Regions from separate parts of the Streptomyces kaniharaensis genome, predicted to be linked through region 2. Evidence: riboswitches for the same ligand, from Rfam matches in the RefSeq annotation. Region 2 holds a riboswitch; each other region holds the start of a gene.
The links. Region 2 has a riboswitch for cobalamin ahead of cobN (cobaltochelatase subunit CobN). Riboswitches for the same ligand answer to the same signal wherever they lie in the genome.
Positions count from the first base shown of each region.

Region 1 (4,205 bases), 800 kb from region 2:
CACCAGCATCCGGCGGGCCAGCGGCGCCAGCTCGGCGGGCGCGGGGAAGCCGTCCGGCACGGGAACCCGGCCGCGGCCGGGCGCGGGTGCGGGGCCTCGTCGGCGGGGTACGCCGCCGCCCGGCCCGGCCCCGGCGGGCCGGTGGGCCGTACCGGGGAGACGGGTCACCGTCGCACCGGTACCGATCGTCGGTGGGAGCGGGGCATCACGGTCGCGCGGGTTCCGAGACGTCACGTCGAGCAGTCTTCCCCTTGCACGGGCCTTCTGTCACATCCGGTTGGCCGTACGGACGGGCCGGTGCGGACGGCGCCTCCGCAAGATCGGGCAACAGCGGCAAACCGCCTGGCCGGAATCGTGTGGCGGTGCCATGCCAGGGCGGTCGGCGGGGCGTCGAGCGTGGTCACGGCGGGCGACGGATCGAACACGGACAGCCCGGAGAAGCGGTACGGGGCGGTCACAGGAGAGGGGTGAGCCAGCGGCGGAGGAGTTCGGTGTAGTGGGCCGGGGCGGAGTTCCAGAGGGCGGTGTGGTCGGCGCCCGCGAAGGAGTGGAGGCTGACCACGTCGGGGCGGCTGGCGGCGAGGTGTTCGGCGGCGCGGAACGGGGCGACCGGGTCGTCGGGGCTGTGCAGGACCAGGGTGGGCGCGCGCAGGTCGGCGCCCTCGGCGATGCGGGTGAAGTCGGCCAGGTCGACGCCGGTGCGGCCCTCGGCGGCGAGGGCGCCGAGTTCGGCGGCGGCGCCGGTGTAGCCGGCCCGGGCCGCGCCGCGGCGGGCGGTGGCCGGGAGGTCGAGGACGGGCGAGTCCAGGACGAGGCCGCGGACGGCGTACGCCCAGGCGGAGCGGGCGGCGGTCTGCAGGCACATCGTGGCGCCGAGCGACCAGCCGTACAGGACGACCCGGCCGGCGCCGCTGTCGAGGGCGAGCCGCACCGCCGACTCGACGTCCCGCCATTCGGTCTCGCCGAAGTGGCCGAGCCCGCCCGGGGAGGCGGGGGCGCCCTGGTCGCCGCGGTAGGTGACGGCGAGGGCGGGCAGGGCGAGGCGGTCGAGGACGGGCAGGACGGCGAGGGCCTGCTGGCGGTCGGCGCCGGGGCCGTGCACGAGGATCACCCAGGTGCCGCGTTTGCCGTCGAGCCGCCAGGCGGGCAGGGCGCCGAGTTCGCCGTCGACGGTGGTCTCGGCGTAGTGGAGGCCGAGTGCGGAGGTCGGGTCGCCGAGGTGGACGCGCGGGGTGAAGCGGACCTCGGTGCCGGGGACGAGCGTGCCCCGGTCGGCGCGGACGAGGCGGCGGGTGACGCCCTGTTCGTCGCTGCCCAGGATGTCGTCGACGACGGCGTGGCCGTTGTCGTCCCACTCGACGGCCCAGCGGCCGGGGCGCAGGCTCTCGGCGCTGCGGGTGAAGGTGATCCGGCCGGCGGCGACGCTCCGTACCCGGACGGGGCGGGACTGCGGCACGACGGCGGTCTCCGGGTGGACGATCCGGTCGGACGCCCGGCGGCCGATCACGACGACGGCGACCCCGGCGCCGACGGCGGCTGCCGCCACGACGGCTGCGGTTCCCCAACGCATATCGCTCCCCGCTCTGTGAGTCGCTGGCTCGGTGAGTCCCCGCTCGGTCCGCCCCGGTCCGGTCGGTGTTCGGTCACCAGTTCACTGGGGGCCGGGGCGTGCGGCCAGCCGGCTGGGCCGTCCGGGGTAGAAGGAGGGGGCCGGGGTCACACGGGGAGGTCGGTCCGGCGGCGGCCGAGGAGTTCCCAGAAGCGGTCGGCGAGGGGGCGGTCCCGCGGGGTGTCGGTGCGCGGGGTCGAGGATGGGGTGCCTCAGGTGCCGGCGCCCCAGTGGGTGGAGATTTTGTTCTCCTGTTGCAGGACCGTCAGGACGGCGGCGAGATCGTCCTCGTCGACGGGGACGAGACGCGCGACGGCGTGGACGTGGGCCTGCCAGTCGACGCACCGGCGGGCCGCTGGGCGATCGCACAGGGTGTCATGCCCCTGCGGCGGGGCGGATCGGAGGTGGCGACGACGGGTGCGACTGTGACCAACCCCTCCGTGACCTCGGTTGACTCCCGCTCCGGCCGCGTGATGGGATCCCAGGGCCAAACGGAGGCATGCAGAGGAAGCCGGTGCGAGTCCGGCGCGGTCCCGCCACTGTCACCGGGGAGCACGCCCGGAAAACGCCACGGCGGACCGTCAGTTGCCGCTGGAAGGCCCGGGGGTGCGTTCGACCCGGAAGCCAGGAGACTCTCGCCCCCGCTACGTCGATCCAGGGCGCGGACCCTGAGTGAGGACTCGCACGCGATGCAGGCTGCCCCGACCCGCCGAGCCCTCTGCTGCTCCCCGCCGTGCGCCCGATGACCACGAGACCGCTGACCCGCGCCGCCGCGTTCGCGCTGGGCGCCGTCGCGGGCTACCTGGCGGACGCCCGCTTCGCCGATCCGCGCCGCGGCCACCCGGTGGCCGTCTTCGGCGACGCGGCGGCGCGCCTGGAGCGGCGGATGTGGCGGGACGACCGGGCCGCCGGGGCCGCCTACACGGCGCTGTGCGTGGGCACGGTCGCCGCGGGCGCGGTGGCGCTGGACCGGACGGTCGGCCGCCGCCCGCTGGGCCGGGCCGCGCTGGCCGCCGCCGCGACGTGGACGGTGCTCGGCGGCACCTCGCTGACCCGGGAGGCGCGCACGATCGGCCGCTCGCTGGCGGCCGGGGACCTGACGGCGGCCCGGGAACGGCTGCCGCACCTGTGCGGCCGGGATCCGAGCGCGCTGGACGGGCAGCAGATCGCCCGGGCGGTGGTCGAGTCGGTGGCGGAGAACACCGCCGACGCCGTGGTGAACGCGCTGACGTGGGGCGCGCTGGCGGGGACGCCGGGCCTGCTGGCGTTCCGGGCCGTGAACACCTTGGACGCGATGGTGGGCCACCGCTCGCCGCGCCACGCCCGGTTCGGCTGGGCGTCGGCCCGGCTGGACGACGTGGCGGGCTGGCCCGGCGCCCGGCTGACGGCGCTGCTGACGGTGGCCGCCTCGCCGGAGCCGCGAACGGCCTGGCGGGTGTGGCGGCGCGACGGTACGGCGCATCCGAGCCCGAACGCGGGCCAGGCGGAGTCGGCGTTCGCGGGCGCGGTCGGCGTCCGGCTGGGCGGCACGCTGCAGTACGGGGAGCGCGTGGAACACCGGCCGGTACTGGGCGCGGAGCTGCGGCCGGTGACGGTGGACGACATCGAACGGGCGTGCACGCTGTCGAGGCGGGTGGGCGCGCTGGCCGTGGGTACGACCGTCGCGGGGCACCTCCTGCTGCGGGCGGCCCTGAGCAGGAGGGGAAGGGCATGAGCAACGCGCTGCTGGTCGCCGGGACGACCTCGGACGCGGGCAAGAGCGTGGTCACGGCGGGCATCTGCCGCTGGCTGGCCCGGCAGGGCGTCCGGGTGGCGCCGTTCAAGGCGCAGAACATGTCGCTGAACTCCTTCGTCACCGCGGACGGCGCCGAGATCGGCCGCGCCCAGGCGATGCAGGCGCAGGCGGCCCGGGTGGCGCCGGAGGCGGCGATGAACCCGGTGCTGCTGAAGCCGGGCGCGGACGGCCGCAGCCAGGTGGTGCTACTGGGCAGGCCGGTCGCCGAGGTGGGCGCGCTGGACTACCGCGAGCGCAAGCCCGTCCTGCTGGAGCGGGCGCTGGAGTGCCTGGCGGACCTGCGCCGCCGCTACGACGTGGTGGTGTGCGAGGGCGCCGGCTCGCCCGCCGAGATCAACCTGCGGGACCGCGACATCGCCAACATGGGCCTGGCGACGGCCGCCGGACTGCCGGTGGTGGTGGTCGGGGACATCGACCGCGGGGGCGTCTTCGCGGCGATGTACGGGACGCTGGCGCTGCTGTCGGCCGAGGACCAGCGGCACGTGGCGGGCTGGTTCGTCAACAAGTTCCGCGGCGACGCGCGGCTGCTGGCGCCCGGGCTGGAGATGCTGCACGACCTGACCGGCCGTCCGGTGCTCGGCACGCTGCCGATGCTGCCGGGGCTGTGGCTGGACGCCGAGGACTCCTTGGACCTGTCGACGGTGGTGGACCGGGTGGACGGCCGCGGGCCGCTCGGCGCGGACGTGCTGCGGGTGGCCGTGGTGCGCTTCCCCCGGCTGTCGAACTTCACCGACGTGGACGCGCTGGCGCAGGAACCGGGCGTGCTGGTGCGCTGGGCGACCCGGCCGGAGGAGCTGGCCG
Region 1 is NZ_WBOF01000001.1:4,545,649-4,549,853, reverse strand. It holds gene F7Q99_RS20565 (hypothetical protein) at 1-168, opposite strand, end outside; gene F7Q99_RS20560 (alpha/beta hydrolase family protein) at 455-1,570, opposite strand; cobalamin riboswitch at 2,115-2,243, shown strand; gene F7Q99_RS20555 (cobalamin biosynthesis protein) at 2,352-3,323, shown strand; gene F7Q99_RS20550 (cobyric acid synthase) at 3,320-4,205, shown strand, end outside.
Region 1: it holds a riboswitch for cobalamin, as region 2 does, so the genes downstream of both, F7Q99_RS20555 (cobalamin biosynthesis protein) here and cobN (cobaltochelatase subunit CobN) in region 2, are expected to answer to the same signal.

Region 2 (4,205 bases):
CTCGGGCGCCCAGCCCTCCGCCTCCATCGCCTCGACCAGGGCGCGGGCCTGCGCCTCGGCGGCGTCGGTGGCGCCGAGGGTGAGCGCGGCCTCGTCCAGGCCGAGCGCCTCGCGCAGGCCGGGCAGCGCGCTGACGCCGCCCCAGATCTGCCGCGCGCGCAGGATGGCGAGCACGATGTTGACCCGGTCGGTGCCGACCGGGGCCTGGCCGAGGACGTGCAGGCCGTCGCGAATCTGGGCGTCCTTCACCTCGCAGAGCCAGCCGTCGACGTGCAGCAGGAAGTCGTCGAAGCCGTCGTCCTCGGGACGCTCGTCCAGGCCGAGGTCGTGGTCGAGCCTGGCGGCCTGGATGAGGGTCCAGATCTGGGCGCGGATCGCGGGCAGCTTGGCCGGGTCCATCGCGGCGATGTTGGAGTGCTCGTCGAGCAGCTGCTCCAGGCGGGCGATGTCGCCGTAGGAGTCGGCGCGCGCCATCGGCGGCACCAGGTGGTCGACGAGGGTGGCGTGGGCGCGGCGCTTGGCCTGGGTGCCCTCGCCCGGGTCGTTGACCAGGAACGGGTAGATCAGCGGGAGGTCGCCGAGGACGGCGTCCGGGCCGCACTCGGCGGACAGCGCGGCGGTCTTGCCGGGCAGCCACTCCAGGTTGCCGTGCTTGCCGAGGTGGATGACGGCGTGGGCGCCGAAGCCGCCGTCCTCCTGCGCGGCCTCGATCCAGCGGTAGGCGGCCAGGTAGTGGTGGCTCGGCGGCAGGTCGGGGTCGTGGTAGATCGCGACGGGGTTCTCGCCGAAGCCGCGCGGCGGCTGGATCAGGACGAGCAGGTTCCCGGAGCGGATCGCGGCGAGCACGATGTCGCCGTCCGGGTTCTGCGACCGGTCGACGTACAGCTCGCCGGGGGCCGGGCCCCAGTGCTCCTCGACCTGCTCGCGCAGCGCCTGGGGCAGGGTGGCGTACCAGCGGCGGTAGTCGGCGGCGGGGATGCGGACGGGGTTGCGGGCCAGCTGGTCCTCGGTGAGCCAGTCCTGGTCGTAGCCGCCGGCGGCGATGAGGGCGTGGATGAGGGCGTCGCCCTCGTGGCTGTCCTCGCCGTCCTCCAGCCCGGGAAGGCCGTCCCCGAGGTCCATGCCCTCCTCGCGCAGCCGGTGCAGCAGGCGGACGGCGCTGGCCGGGGTGTCCAGGCCGACGGCGTTGCCGACCCGGGCGTGCTTGGTCGGGTAAGCGGACAGCACGAGCGCGAGGCGGCGCTCCGCGGCCGGGACGTGCCGCAGCCGGGCGTGCTTGACGGCGGTGCCGGCCACCCGGGCGGCGCGCTCCGGGTCGGCCGCGTAGACGGTGAGGCCGTCCTCGTCCAGCTCCTTGAAGGAGAACGGGACGCTGATCAGGCGGCCGTCGAACTCCGGCACGGCGATCTGGGTGGCGGTGTCCAGCGGGGACAGGCCGTCGTCGCTGGCCTCCCACTGGGCGCGCGACCAGGTGAGGCAGAGCGCCTGGAGGATCGGGCGGTCCAGGGCGGCCAGCGCGCCCGCGTCCCAGGCCTCCTCGTCGCCGCCAGCCTGCGCGTCGGCCGGGCGGGTGCCGCCGGCGGCGAGCACCGTGGTGACGATCGCGTCGGCCTCGCCGAGCGCGGCCAGCAGCTCGGGCTCGGCGCCGCGCAGCGAGGCGCAGTAGTAGGCCCTGGCCTGCGCGCCCTGGTCCTCGATGGCCTGGCACAGGGTCTCGACGAAGGCGGTGTTGCCGCTCATGTGGTGGGCGCGGTAGTAGAGCACCGCGACGGTCGGGCCCTCGTTCGTCCTCGCAGCGCGCTCCAGCGGGCCCCAGGCCGGGGCGGAGGCGGGCGGGGCGAAGCCGTGGCCGGTGAGCAGCACGGTGTCGGAGAGGAAGGCGCCCAGTTCGGCGAGGTTGGCCGCGCCGCCGTGGGCGAGGTAGGCGTGCGCCTCGGCGGCGATGCCGGCCGGGACGGTGGACAGCTCCATCAGCTGGGCGTCCGGGGCCTGCTCACCGGTCAGCACGACCACCGGGCGGGGGCCGGCCAGCAGCGCGTCCAGGCCCTCCTGCCAGGCGCGGCGCCCGCCGAGCAGGCGGACCACGACCAGGTCGGTGCCCTCCAGCAGCGCGGGCAGGTCCTCGGGGGCGAGCCGGGCCGGGTTGCCGAGCCGGTACGGGACCGGGCCGGCCGAGGCGCGGGCGCTGAGCAGGTCGGTGTCGGACGTCGACAGCAGCAGGATCATGCGAAGGCCCTCCCGGCCTCGATGGTGGCCAGGGCGGCCTCGGTGGTGGCCTGGGACGCGGGCGCGGGCATGCGACAGCGCTGGTGCATTTCTGCCTTCCTCGGGGTCCGCGCCCCGGGCCGGTGGAGGACGGCAGGAGTTCCTGGCTTCCGCGGCCGCCGGGTGTCCCGGTGAACCGCGGTCACAGTGGCGGGACCGCACCGGGCTTGCACCGGTTTCCTCCCCTGCGCCGTCGCTGGCGTGGACGGTCGGCGGGGACCGTCCGCCAGCATCGTACGGGGTGCGGCTGACCCGGGGGAGGGTGATCCTCCGGAGACGCACGGAGTGACGGCGGTGCGATGCGGCGTGCGGGGCAGCGCGTGAGTCAGCGTGTGAGCCGACGTGTGAGGCAACGGACGGAGGCAAGCGATCGGATCATCTGTATGCTCGCCGCCATGCCACCGACACCCGACGTCACCGCGCCGGGCGCCGCGGTGCCCGACCGGGGGCGCGCGGACGCCTGCCCAGGGGCGCTTCGTCTGCACACCGCCGACGACGGCGCCCTGGCCCGGGTCCGCCTGCCCGGCGGCCTGCTGACGGACCGTCAGGCGCTCGCGCTGGCCGAGGCGGCGCAAGCCCTCGGCGACGGCGAGCTGGAGACCACCTCGCGCGGCAACGTCCAACTCCGCGGCCTGGCTTCGCACTGCGGGGCGGAACTCGCCGAACGGCTGCGCGCCGTCGGGCTGCTGCCCTCCGACACGCACGAGCGGGTGCGCAACATCGTCGCCTCACCGCTCGCGGGGCTCGACGGGCTCGACCGTGCCGACGTGCAGACCTGGGTGCGGGAGCTGGACGCGCGGTTGTGTGCGAGTGCGTGGGCGACCGGACTCTCCGGCAAGTTCCTCTTCGCGCTGGACGACGGGCGGGGCGACGTCGCCACCCTCGACGCCGATGTGACATTGATCGCAGGCTCGGACGGCACCCGGCTGCTGCGCCTCGGGCGCGCCGCGTACGGGCGTCCGGTCGAGGCCGGGCAGGAGGTGACCGCCGTGCTGGACGCGGCCCGGTCCTTCCTCGACGCGCTGCGGGCGAGCGGCCGCAAGGCCTGGCACCTGCGCGAAGTACCCGAGCTCCTGCCGGACGGGCCGGTGCCGCTGCCCGCCTTCGCCGCAGCCGCACCCGCCGCCGGGGCACTGCCCGGCGGGCTCTCGGTGGGCATGCGCTTCGGCCGGGCGAGCGCCGCGCAGTGGCGTGCCCTGGTGGCGGCCTCGGCCGGCGAGCTGCGGCTGACGCCCTGGCGCGGCGCGGTGCTGCCCGGTGCCCCGGCCGACCGCCTGCCGGCGCTGGCCGCGGCCGGGTTCCGGACGGTGCCCGGCTCGCCCTGGGAGCGGGCCACCGCCTGCACCGGACTGCCCGGGTGCGCCAAGTCCCTGGCCGACGTCCGGGCGGACGCGGCGCGGGCACTCGACGCCGCGCCGGCCGGCGGCCTGCCCGTGCACTGGTCGGGCTGTGAACGGCGCTGCGGCCACCCGGCCGGACGGTGGGTGGACGTGCTCGCCACCGGGCAGGGCTACCGGGTGACGGTGAACGGTCCGGCAGCCGCCGGGACGGCCGTGGACACGGCTTCCGGGGACGCGTCTTCCGCGGGTGCGGCTTCCGTTGAAGCGGCTTCGGTGGACGTGGTTTCCGCGGATGTGTCGTCCGTGGATGTGACGAACGAGGAGATGGCCGAGGCGGTCGCCGAGGCCAGGAGGACCACGAAGTGATCGAGTACGAGAAGGACGGCGCGTCGATCTACCGCCAGTCCTTTGCCACCATCCGGGCGGAGGCCGACCTGGCCGCCCTGCCGGCGGACGTCTCCCAGGTCGCGGTGCGGATGATCCACGCCTGCGGGATGGTCGACCTGGTCGAGGACCTGGTGTACTCGCCCGGCGTGGTCGCCTCCGCGCGCGCCGCGCTGCACGCCGGTGCGCCGATCCTCTGCGACGTCAACATGGTCG
Region 2 is NZ_WBOF01000001.1:5,345,344-5,349,548, forward strand. It holds gene cobN (cobaltochelatase subunit CobN) at 1-2,226, opposite strand, end outside; cobalamin riboswitch at 2,341-2,504, opposite strand; gene F7Q99_RS23920 (cobalamin biosynthesis protein CobG) at 2,649-3,971, shown strand; gene F7Q99_RS23925 (precorrin-8X methylmutase) at 3,968-4,205, shown strand, end outside.

Region 3 (4,205 bases), 580 kb from region 2:
CCTGGAAGGGAGACGCCGCGATCGCAGCGTCCCTACGGGAAGCGGATGTTACGGATGGCGGCCCGGTGTCCGGTCCGGGCGCCGGCCCCGGACTCGGCGCCGGCGGCGACGGTCACCGGGGGTCGCCGGCCGGTGTGCGGGTGAGTTCGGCTGGAGCGGTCATCGGTTGCCTTCCAGGACGGCGCGGATCTCGCGGGCGGCGACGGTCAGGCGTTCGAGGGCGGGGCGGACCTCGTCCCATCGGCGGGTCTTGAGGCCGCAGTCGGGGTTGACCCAGAGCCGTTCGGCGGGCAGCCGGTCGATGGCCGAGCGCAGCAGCTCGGTGAACTCGGCGACCGCGGGGACGCGTGGTGCGTGGATGTCGTAGACGCCGGGGCCGACGGCGCGCGGGTAGTGGGCCGCGGCGAGTTCGGTGGTGACGGCCATCCGGGAGCGGGCGGCTTCCAGGGAGATGACGTCGGCGTCGACGTCGTCGATGGCGGGGAGGATGTCGCCGAACTCGGCGTAGCACATGTGGGTGTGGATCTGGGTGTCGGCGCGGACACCGCTGGTGGTGAGGCGGAAGGCCTCGGTGGCCCAGGCGAGGTAGTCGGGATGGGCGGCGCGGCGGAGCGGGAGGGTTTCGCGCAGGGCGGGTTCGTCGACCTGGATGACAGCGGCGCCGGCGGCCTCCAGGTCGTGGACCTCGTCGCGGAGGGCGAGGGCCACCTGGCGGGCGGTGTCGGCGAGGGGCTGGTCGTCGCGGACGAAGGACCAGGCGAGCATGGTGACCGGTCCGGTGAGCATTCCCTTGACCGGACGGTCCGTCAGATTCTGTGCGTAGCGGTACTCAGCCACGGTCATCGGCGCCGGTCGGGAGACGTCGCCGGCCAGGATCGGCGGCCGGACGTAGCGGGTGCCGTAGGACTGCACCCAGCCGTGCCGGGTGGCCAGGTAGCCGGTGAGCCGCTCGGCGAAGTACTGGACCATGTCGCCCCGTTCGGGTTCGCCGTGGACGAGGACGTCCAGACCGGCCTTCTCCTGGAAGGCGACGACCTCGCGGATCTCCGCTTCGATGCGCTCCCGGTAGGCGGCGTCGTCGATCCGCCCGGTGCGCAGGCCTGCGCGCGCGGCGCGCAGGGCGTCGGTCTGCGGGAAGGAGCCGATCGTGGTGGTCGGGAGCGGCGGCAGGTGGAGACGGGCCTGCTGGGCGGCGGCGCGTTCGGGGTACGGCGTGGCGCGGCGGCTGTCGGTGGGGGTGACGGCGGCGCAGCGGGCGCTGACGGCCGGGTCGTGGGTGAGTGCGGAGGCGGCGCGCGAGGCGCGGGCGGCGCGATTGGCGGCGAGTTGCGGGGCGACGGCGTCGCGGCCCTCGGTCAGTGCGCGGGCGAGGGTGACGGTCTCGTCGAGTTTCTGCCGGGCGAAGGCGAGCCAGCGCAGTACCTGAGGGTCGAGTTCGCGTTCACGGGCGGCGTCGAGCGGGACGTGCAGCAGCGAGCAGGAGGGTGCGACGTCGAGCCGGTCGGCGAGGGGGAGCAGGGTGACGAGGGTGGCGAGGGCCTGGTCGAGGTCGGCGGCCCAGATGTTGCGGCCGTCGATCACGCCGGCGACGAGCCGCTTGTCCTGGATGCCGCCGAGGGCGGCGAGGCCGGGCAGGTTGGCGGCGGCGGGGCCGGTGAAGTCGAGGGCGAGACCTTCGACGGGGGAGTTGGCGAGGACGGGCAGCGCTTCGCCGAGGGCGTCGAAGTAGGAGGCGACGAGCAGCTTGGGGCGGCGGGCGGCGGAGGCCAGGTACCGGTAGGCGCGGGCGGTGGCGTTCAGCACGGCCGGCGGCTGGTCGCGGACCAGGGCGGGTTCGTCGAACTGGACCCACTCGGCGCCGACGGCCTGCAGGTCGCCCAGGAGCTCGGCGTAGACCGGCAGCAACCGGCCGAGGAGGGTGAGGGGCTGGAAGTCGGAGGGTGCGTCGGGGACGGGCTTGGCGAGGAGGAGGAAGGTGATCGGGCCGAGCAGCACGGGGCGGGTGGTGAGGCCGAGGAGCTTGGCCTCGGCGAACTCGGTGAGCGGCTTGCCGGGTTGGGCGCGGAAGACGGTGCCGGGGCCGAGTTCGGGCACCAGGTAGTGGTAGTTGGTGTCGAACCACTTGGTCATCTCCAGCGGCTCGACGTGCCCCGTGCCGCGAGCCATGGCGAAGTACACGGCGAGCGTGTGCGCGGGGGTGCCGGGCTGGAGGTCCCGGCCGGCGGCCAGGTGGCGGGGCGGGACGGCGCCGAGCATCCAGGCGGTGTCGAGCACGTGGTCGTAGAGCGAGAAGTGGTTGCCCGGGATCTCGCCGAGTCCGGCGCCGGCCAGCTGCTGGAAGACGCTGCGGCGCAGGCCGGCTGCGGTGTCGAGGAGTTCGGCGGCGGTCCTGCGGCCGGACCAGAAGTCCTCGACGGCGCGCTTGAGTTCACGGTCCGGGCCCTGGCGTGGGTAGCCGTGGACGGTCGCCGTCGGGTGGTGCGGGGTGGGGCGGTTCACGGAACTCTCCTTCGCGAGTTCGCGTGGACCCGGCGGGCAGGGGCGCGCGAAGGAGCGGGCCGGGGCGGTGCTGTCCGCCGTGCCCGTGCCGCCGCCGACCTTCCCGCGAGGTCCCGGTGAGACCGTGCGCCGCTGCGGCGCACGGGCAGCGGCAGGTCTTCGGACTCATGGGCACGCCGGGCCATGGTGGCCGTACCGGCTCCTACCGGCCGTCGCTTCCCGGACGCTTGCTCGCGTCCAGTGCTTGGTTGACGGCTTTCGTTCCCACTCACCGCTGCGGGGCAGTTCCGGACTCGCACCGGATTCCCTCTTGCGACGCAACCCGCCTGGCGGACGGGGCGAACCAGCTGCACCGCCCACCCTAGCCCGAATCGCCCGCTCCGGTCGACGGGTTCAGCGTTGGGCGTGCCGGTGAAGCCGCGGCCCGTTCGGTGGCCGCGCAGGTCACGCGCCCTGAGGATCACTCACCGGTTTTTGAACTCCTCGATGGCCGCGCGGACCGTCTCCTGCATCGCTTGGCTGCCGACGTGCCCCGAGTCCTCGAAGATGTGGAGCCGCGCGTCCGGCCACACCTTCGCCAGATCCCACGCCGTCTGGACCGGGCTGCCCATGTCATGCCGGCCGTGGACCAGCACCGCCGGGATCCCGGCCAGTTCATGGGCGTTGCGCAGCAGTTGGTCCTCCTCCAGCCATGCGCCGTTGCTGAAGAAGTGAGCGCAGATCCGTACGAACGCGATCCGGGCGTCGACCTCGCGATCGCCGTACATGCCGGGGATGCCGTTGGGCTCGTCGGAGATGACCGCGTCCTCCCACGCGAGCCAGGAGGCCGCGGCCTTCTCGCGAATCGCCCGGTCGGGGTTCTCCATCAGTCGCGCGTAGGCCGCGAGCAGGTCGCCGTCCCGCTCGCCCTCGGGGACGCCGTCGCGAAACCGGTCCCAGGCTTCGGGGTAGAACCGACCGGCACCCCGGTACAGCCAGTCGATCTCCGTACGGCGGGTCATCGTCACCGCCTGGATGACGATCTCGCTGACACGCGCGGGGTGCTGTTGCGCATAGGCCAGGATGAGCGTCGAGCCCCAGGAAGCTCCGTTCAGCAACCACCGCTCGATGTCGAGGTGTTGGCGTATCCGCTCCATGTCGTCGATCAGGTGCTGCGTGGTGTTCAGACTCATGTCCGCCGCCGGGTCACTGGCGTGCGGGGTACTACGGCCGCAGTTGCGCTGGTCGAAGCGGATGACGCGGTAGCGCTCGGGGTCCCATGCCCTCGTCGGCCGCTGCGGAGCGCCCGATCCCGGGCCGCCGTGGACGTACAGGACGGGCTTGCCTCCGGGGCTGCCGAGCTGTTCGTAGTAGATGCGGTTGCCGTCTCCGGTGTCGAGAATTCCACTGTCGTAGGGACTGGTCGGAGGGTAGAGATCAACCATGACCGTCGATCCTACGGTTGCTGTCGCAACCGGGGCTCGCGAATGGGAAATCCTCGTCAGCGGAGGCACCCGGTGATGCGAACGGTGGTCTCGGTGTGAGCGGTGAGGTTGTTGGCCGGGTCGGTGGCGGTGAACTTGAGGGCGTAGTTGCCGTCGGCGAGGAGTGGCACGGTGAAGCGGCCCGCGCTACCGGTGCCGATGGTGACCGGGCCGTTGGGGCCGGTGATCTGCCAGACGGTGTGCTTCGGATCGGTGATCGGCTGGTTGCCGGGCTGGGTGCGG
Region 3 is NZ_WBOF01000001.1:5,929,743-5,933,947, forward strand. It holds gene metE (5-methyltetrahydropteroyltriglutamate--homocysteine S-methyltransferase) at 160-2,499, opposite strand; cobalamin riboswitch at 2,651-2,834, opposite strand; gene pip (prolyl aminopeptidase) at 2,964-3,923, opposite strand; gene F7Q99_RS26575 (hypothetical protein) at 3,980-4,205, opposite strand, start outside.
Region 3: it holds a riboswitch for cobalamin, as region 2 does, so the genes downstream of both, metE (5-methyltetrahydropteroyltriglutamate--homocysteine S-methyltransferase) here and cobN (cobaltochelatase subunit CobN) in region 2, are expected to answer to the same signal.

Region 4 (4,205 bases), 4.6 Mb from region 2:
CTCCAGCAGCTCGCCGAGCGCCTGGTCCGCGATCTCCGCGGCGATGCGGAGATCGCCGATCTCGTGCTCGTCCTTGACCACGCGCAGGCTCTCCACCACCGGCCCGAGCTCCGCCAGCCTGACGCCCTTCGCCGTGCCCGCCACCGCCCGGTGCCGGCTCACGGTCAGGTCGTGCTCCTCCACCGCGAGGGCCGTCACCCGCAGCCGCGCGGCCGCGTCCGCGGCGGCCAGCGCGGTGTCCGCACCCGCAGGCACCGGGACCTGGGTGACCTCCGGGGCGATCAGGTGCTCCCCGGTGTCGTCCGGCGGCAGGTCGTCCGGCAGCGCCAGCAGCGCCCGGTCCCGGGTGAGCAGCAGCGTCGCCCCGCAGGGCGCGCAACCGGTCAGGTACCGCACGTTCGCCGGCCGGGTGATCAGCGCCGCATCGGACCCGGCCGCACTGCAGTGCTCCCGCAGCCGCTCCCGTCGGCCCGCGTACGCATCAGCCATGCGTCGAGCCTACGAACCCTGACCCCGATCCGCCCGCCGAGCGCCCCCGTCGGGGCGCACTCCGCCCCCCGCACGCCCCGGGTTCCACAGAGCGGTCAGCGTGGCGGCGGGAATCGGGAGCCCCGGCATCAGGAGCTCTGGGCGTTCCACCGCTTCTCGACCCCGGCCAGCTTCCAGTACGCGATCGCCACGGCCCAGACCACGACGAACAGCCCGGCGATCGCGTACCCGACGTTGTCCAGCGAGATGTCCGCGATCCAGCCGGTGACCGGGTCGGTCAGGTCCAGCTTGTCGTGCAGCACCCCGACCAGCTCGATGGTGCCGATGACGAACGCCACCGCGATCGACAGCCCAGTGATCGTCAGGTTGTAGTACACCTTGCGCACCGGGTTGGAGAAGGCCCACTGGTACGCGAAGTTCATGAACGTCCCGTCAAGCGTGTCGAACAGGCTCATCCCCGACGCGAACAGCAGCGGCAGGCAGACGATCGCGTACCAGGGCAGACCGGCCGCCGCGCCCGAACCGGCCATCACCATCAGGGTCACCTCGGTCGCGGTGTCGAAGCCGAGGCCGAGCACCATCCCCACCGGGAACATCTGCCCGGGCCGGGTGATCGACCTGGTCGCCCGGTTCAGCACCCGGGCCAGGAAACCGCGCGAGTTGAGGTGCTCCTCCAGCTCCGCCTCGTCGTACTGCCCGGACCGCATCGCCCGGAACACCTTGAGGATGCCGAGCAGCGCCGCCAGGTTGAGCGCGCCGATCAGGTAGAGGAAGACGCCGGAGGTGGTGGTGCCGACCATGCCGAGCCACTTGTGGGTGGTCGACTCGTCGTCCATCAGCGTGTTCGCCAGCTGCGCGCCGCCCGCCACCAGGGCGGCCATGATGACCACCATCGACGAGTGCCCGAGCGCGAACCAGAAGCCCACCGAGACGGGCCGTTTGCCGTCCGCCATCAGCTTGCGGGTGGTGTTGTCGATCACGGCGATGTGGTCGGCGTCGAAGGCGTGCCGCATGCCGAGGGTGTACGCGGTGATACCCAGGCCCACCCCGAAGACCTGGGTACCGACCGCGTAGTTCTCTGGCGCGACCAGGAAGACGAGCGTCCCGAACGCCACCACGTGCATGGCCAGGATCACCCCCATCAGCCCGGCCGTGCGGATGGTGTCCTCGCGCTTCCACCGGAAGGTGGGCAGTACGGACGGCGTCGCCTTCGTCTCCGCGGCGGCGGCGGTTTCGGGCAGGGTCATCGGCGGATCACGCTCCAGCACCTCGTGGAAAGACTTCGTGAGATGCCGTGGCCGGTCTCCTGGCTTACGGGGCTCCCGTACCCGCCTTCCCAGGCACGCGGAGCGCCCAGTGGCGTCGTGGGTGCGGTCGACTTCCCCCGATCACAGTGGCGAGGGCCGCCCCGGACTGGGACCCCTGAGGGTCCGTCACCGGTCTTCCCGAGCACCACGACGGGCAACACCGTAGGGGTCCGGGCCCACCCATGCAAGGCTGCGCACCTGCGCAGGTGTCCTAGATCACAGACCATGGGCTGCAAGAATGTGCACATGCATCTCGTACCGGCCGACCGCGCGGGCCACCGCACCATCGACGGACACCGGGTCTGCGAGGCCATCGCCGCGATCGGCGACACCGCGCACGTCCGGTCCTGGTCCGAGCGATTCTCCCTGCTCGCCGACCCCGGACGGCTCGCCCTCCTGCTCGCCCTCCACCGGGCCGGCCCGCTCGCCGTCACCGACCTGGCCGTCGCCACCGGCATGCGCGACCCGGCCGTCTCCCAGGCCCTGCGGCTGCTCCGCACGGCCGGCGTGGTCACCGGCGACAAGGACGGACGGATTGTGCGCTACCGGCTCGTGGACGAGAGCATGCGCCCTCTCCTCGGCGAGTGCGCCGCCGCGGAACACCACGAGCCCGCCGCAGTGGCAGGCTGACCGGCTCCCGCCCACGCCTCACGCCGTCCGGCGCTGTGCGCCCGGTGGTCCCGGGTGGACCTGGCGATCAGCTCGGTCTTGCCGACCCCGCCGAGCCCCGTGAACACCACGATCCTGAGTTCGCCGTCCTCGACCCGGCGCAACGCGGCGATGAGCGCGGCCGGTTCCGGCCACGGTTGAAAGACCCTTCGGCGCCCGGACCTGACGCGGCCTCGGTGGCGGATCGGTGTGGAGGTGCACCGCGCCGATGCTCTGAGCCTGCACCACGTGGCCACCCACCGCACCCGACACGGTGTCGGCCGCCTCCCGCCGCTCCATCCGCCCGCTCCATCCGCCTGCTCCCTCCGGCCGGTCGGCCCCGGCCTACGGGCTGGGCACCGGGCCGGAGGGCGGATCAGGCCGTCAGGCCGCCTGGCAGGTCGGGCACCAGAACAGGTTGCGCGAGGCGTGCGACTCCGTGCGGACGTCCGTGCCGCAGACCAGGCAGGGCATCGCGGCGCGCCGGTAGACGTAGACCTCGCCGCCGTGGTCGTCGAGGCGCGGCGGGCGGCCCATCGCCTCGGGGGTGTGCTCGGGGCGGACGGTGTCGATGCGGCCGGCGCCGACGCCCTCGCGCATGAGCGCGACCAGGTCGGCCCAGATCGTGTCCCACTCGCTCCGGGCGAGGTCGCGGCCGGCCCGGTGCGGGTTGATGCCGTGCCGGAACAGCACCTCGGCGCGGTAGACGTTGCCGACGCCGGCCAGCACCTTCTGGTCCATCAGCAGGGCCGCGACGGTCGTCCGGCTGGCCGATATCCGGCGCCAGGCGGCCTCCGGGTCGGCGTCGGCGCGCAGCGGATCGGGGCCGAGCCGGGCGGCGACGGCGGCCTTCTCGGCACCGGTGATCAGCGCGCAGGTGTTGGGGCCGCGCAGGTCGGCGTGGGCGTCGTCGGTCTCCAGGCGCAGCCGGACCATGCCGACCGCTGCGGGGGCGGGGCCGGTGCCGAAGGTGAAGCCGCCGTAGAGGCCGAGGTGGATGTGGACCCAGGCGCCTTCCTCGAAGCCGAGGAAGAGGTGCTTGCCGGTGGCCTCCGCCTCGGCGAGCACCTGCCCGTCGATCAGCTTGGCGTCGTCGGCGAACCGGCCCTGCGGGCTGGACACCTGGACGGGGCGGCCGCCGAAGGCCTTCCGGTTCTCGGCGGCGAGGCGGTGGATGATGTGGCCTTCCGGCACGGGCGTCAGCTCCCCCGGGTGGTTCGACAGGGCCCGTCCATCATCGCAGCCGGCACCGACAGCCTTGCCGAGCCGCGGGTCAGCGGACCGGCATCCCCATCAGCCGGGCGAGGATCACCCGGTCCAGCTCGGCGGCGGTGGCGGCGACGTCCAGCTGCGAGTTGTCGATGATCGGCAGCCCGGAGTTGTACCAGCCGGCCATCCGGCCGTGGATGCGGGCGACCTCCTCGTCGCTGAGCCGCCGGTTGCCGCTGCGCCGGGCGTTGCGCACGAGCACCGAGTCGAGGCTGGGCAGCAGCACGACGGGCAGCATGCCGGGGCCGATGTGCCGCTTCCAGCCGCCGAGGCCGATGGCCGGGCGGTCGGGGAAGACGGCGTCGTCGATGATGCAGGAGATGCCGTTGGCGAGGTAGTTGCGGCAGGCGAAGCCGCAGGTGCGGCGGGCCAGCCGGTACTGGGCCTCGGAGGCGTTGTTCCAGCCGGACTGCGGGTTGGCGAAGCCGGACTGCACCCACTCGCGGACGTCGTCCAGGCTGATGTGGGCGGTCGGGCTGGGCCGTCGCTCGG
Region 4 is NZ_WBOF01000001.1:791,414-795,618, forward strand. It holds gene F7Q99_RS03555 (M24 family metallopeptidase) at 1-489, opposite strand, end outside; gene nicT (Nickel transporter NicT) at 618-1,736, opposite strand; cobalamin riboswitch at 1,769-1,961, opposite strand; gene F7Q99_RS03565 (ArsR/SmtB family transcription factor) at 2,043-2,426, shown strand; gene F7Q99_RS03570 (Fpg/Nei family DNA glycosylase) at 2,829-3,638, opposite strand; gene F7Q99_RS03575 (AAA family ATPase) at 3,718-4,205, opposite strand, start outside.
Region 4: it holds a riboswitch for cobalamin, as region 2 does, so the genes downstream of both, nicT (Nickel transporter NicT) here and cobN (cobaltochelatase subunit CobN) in region 2, are expected to answer to the same signal.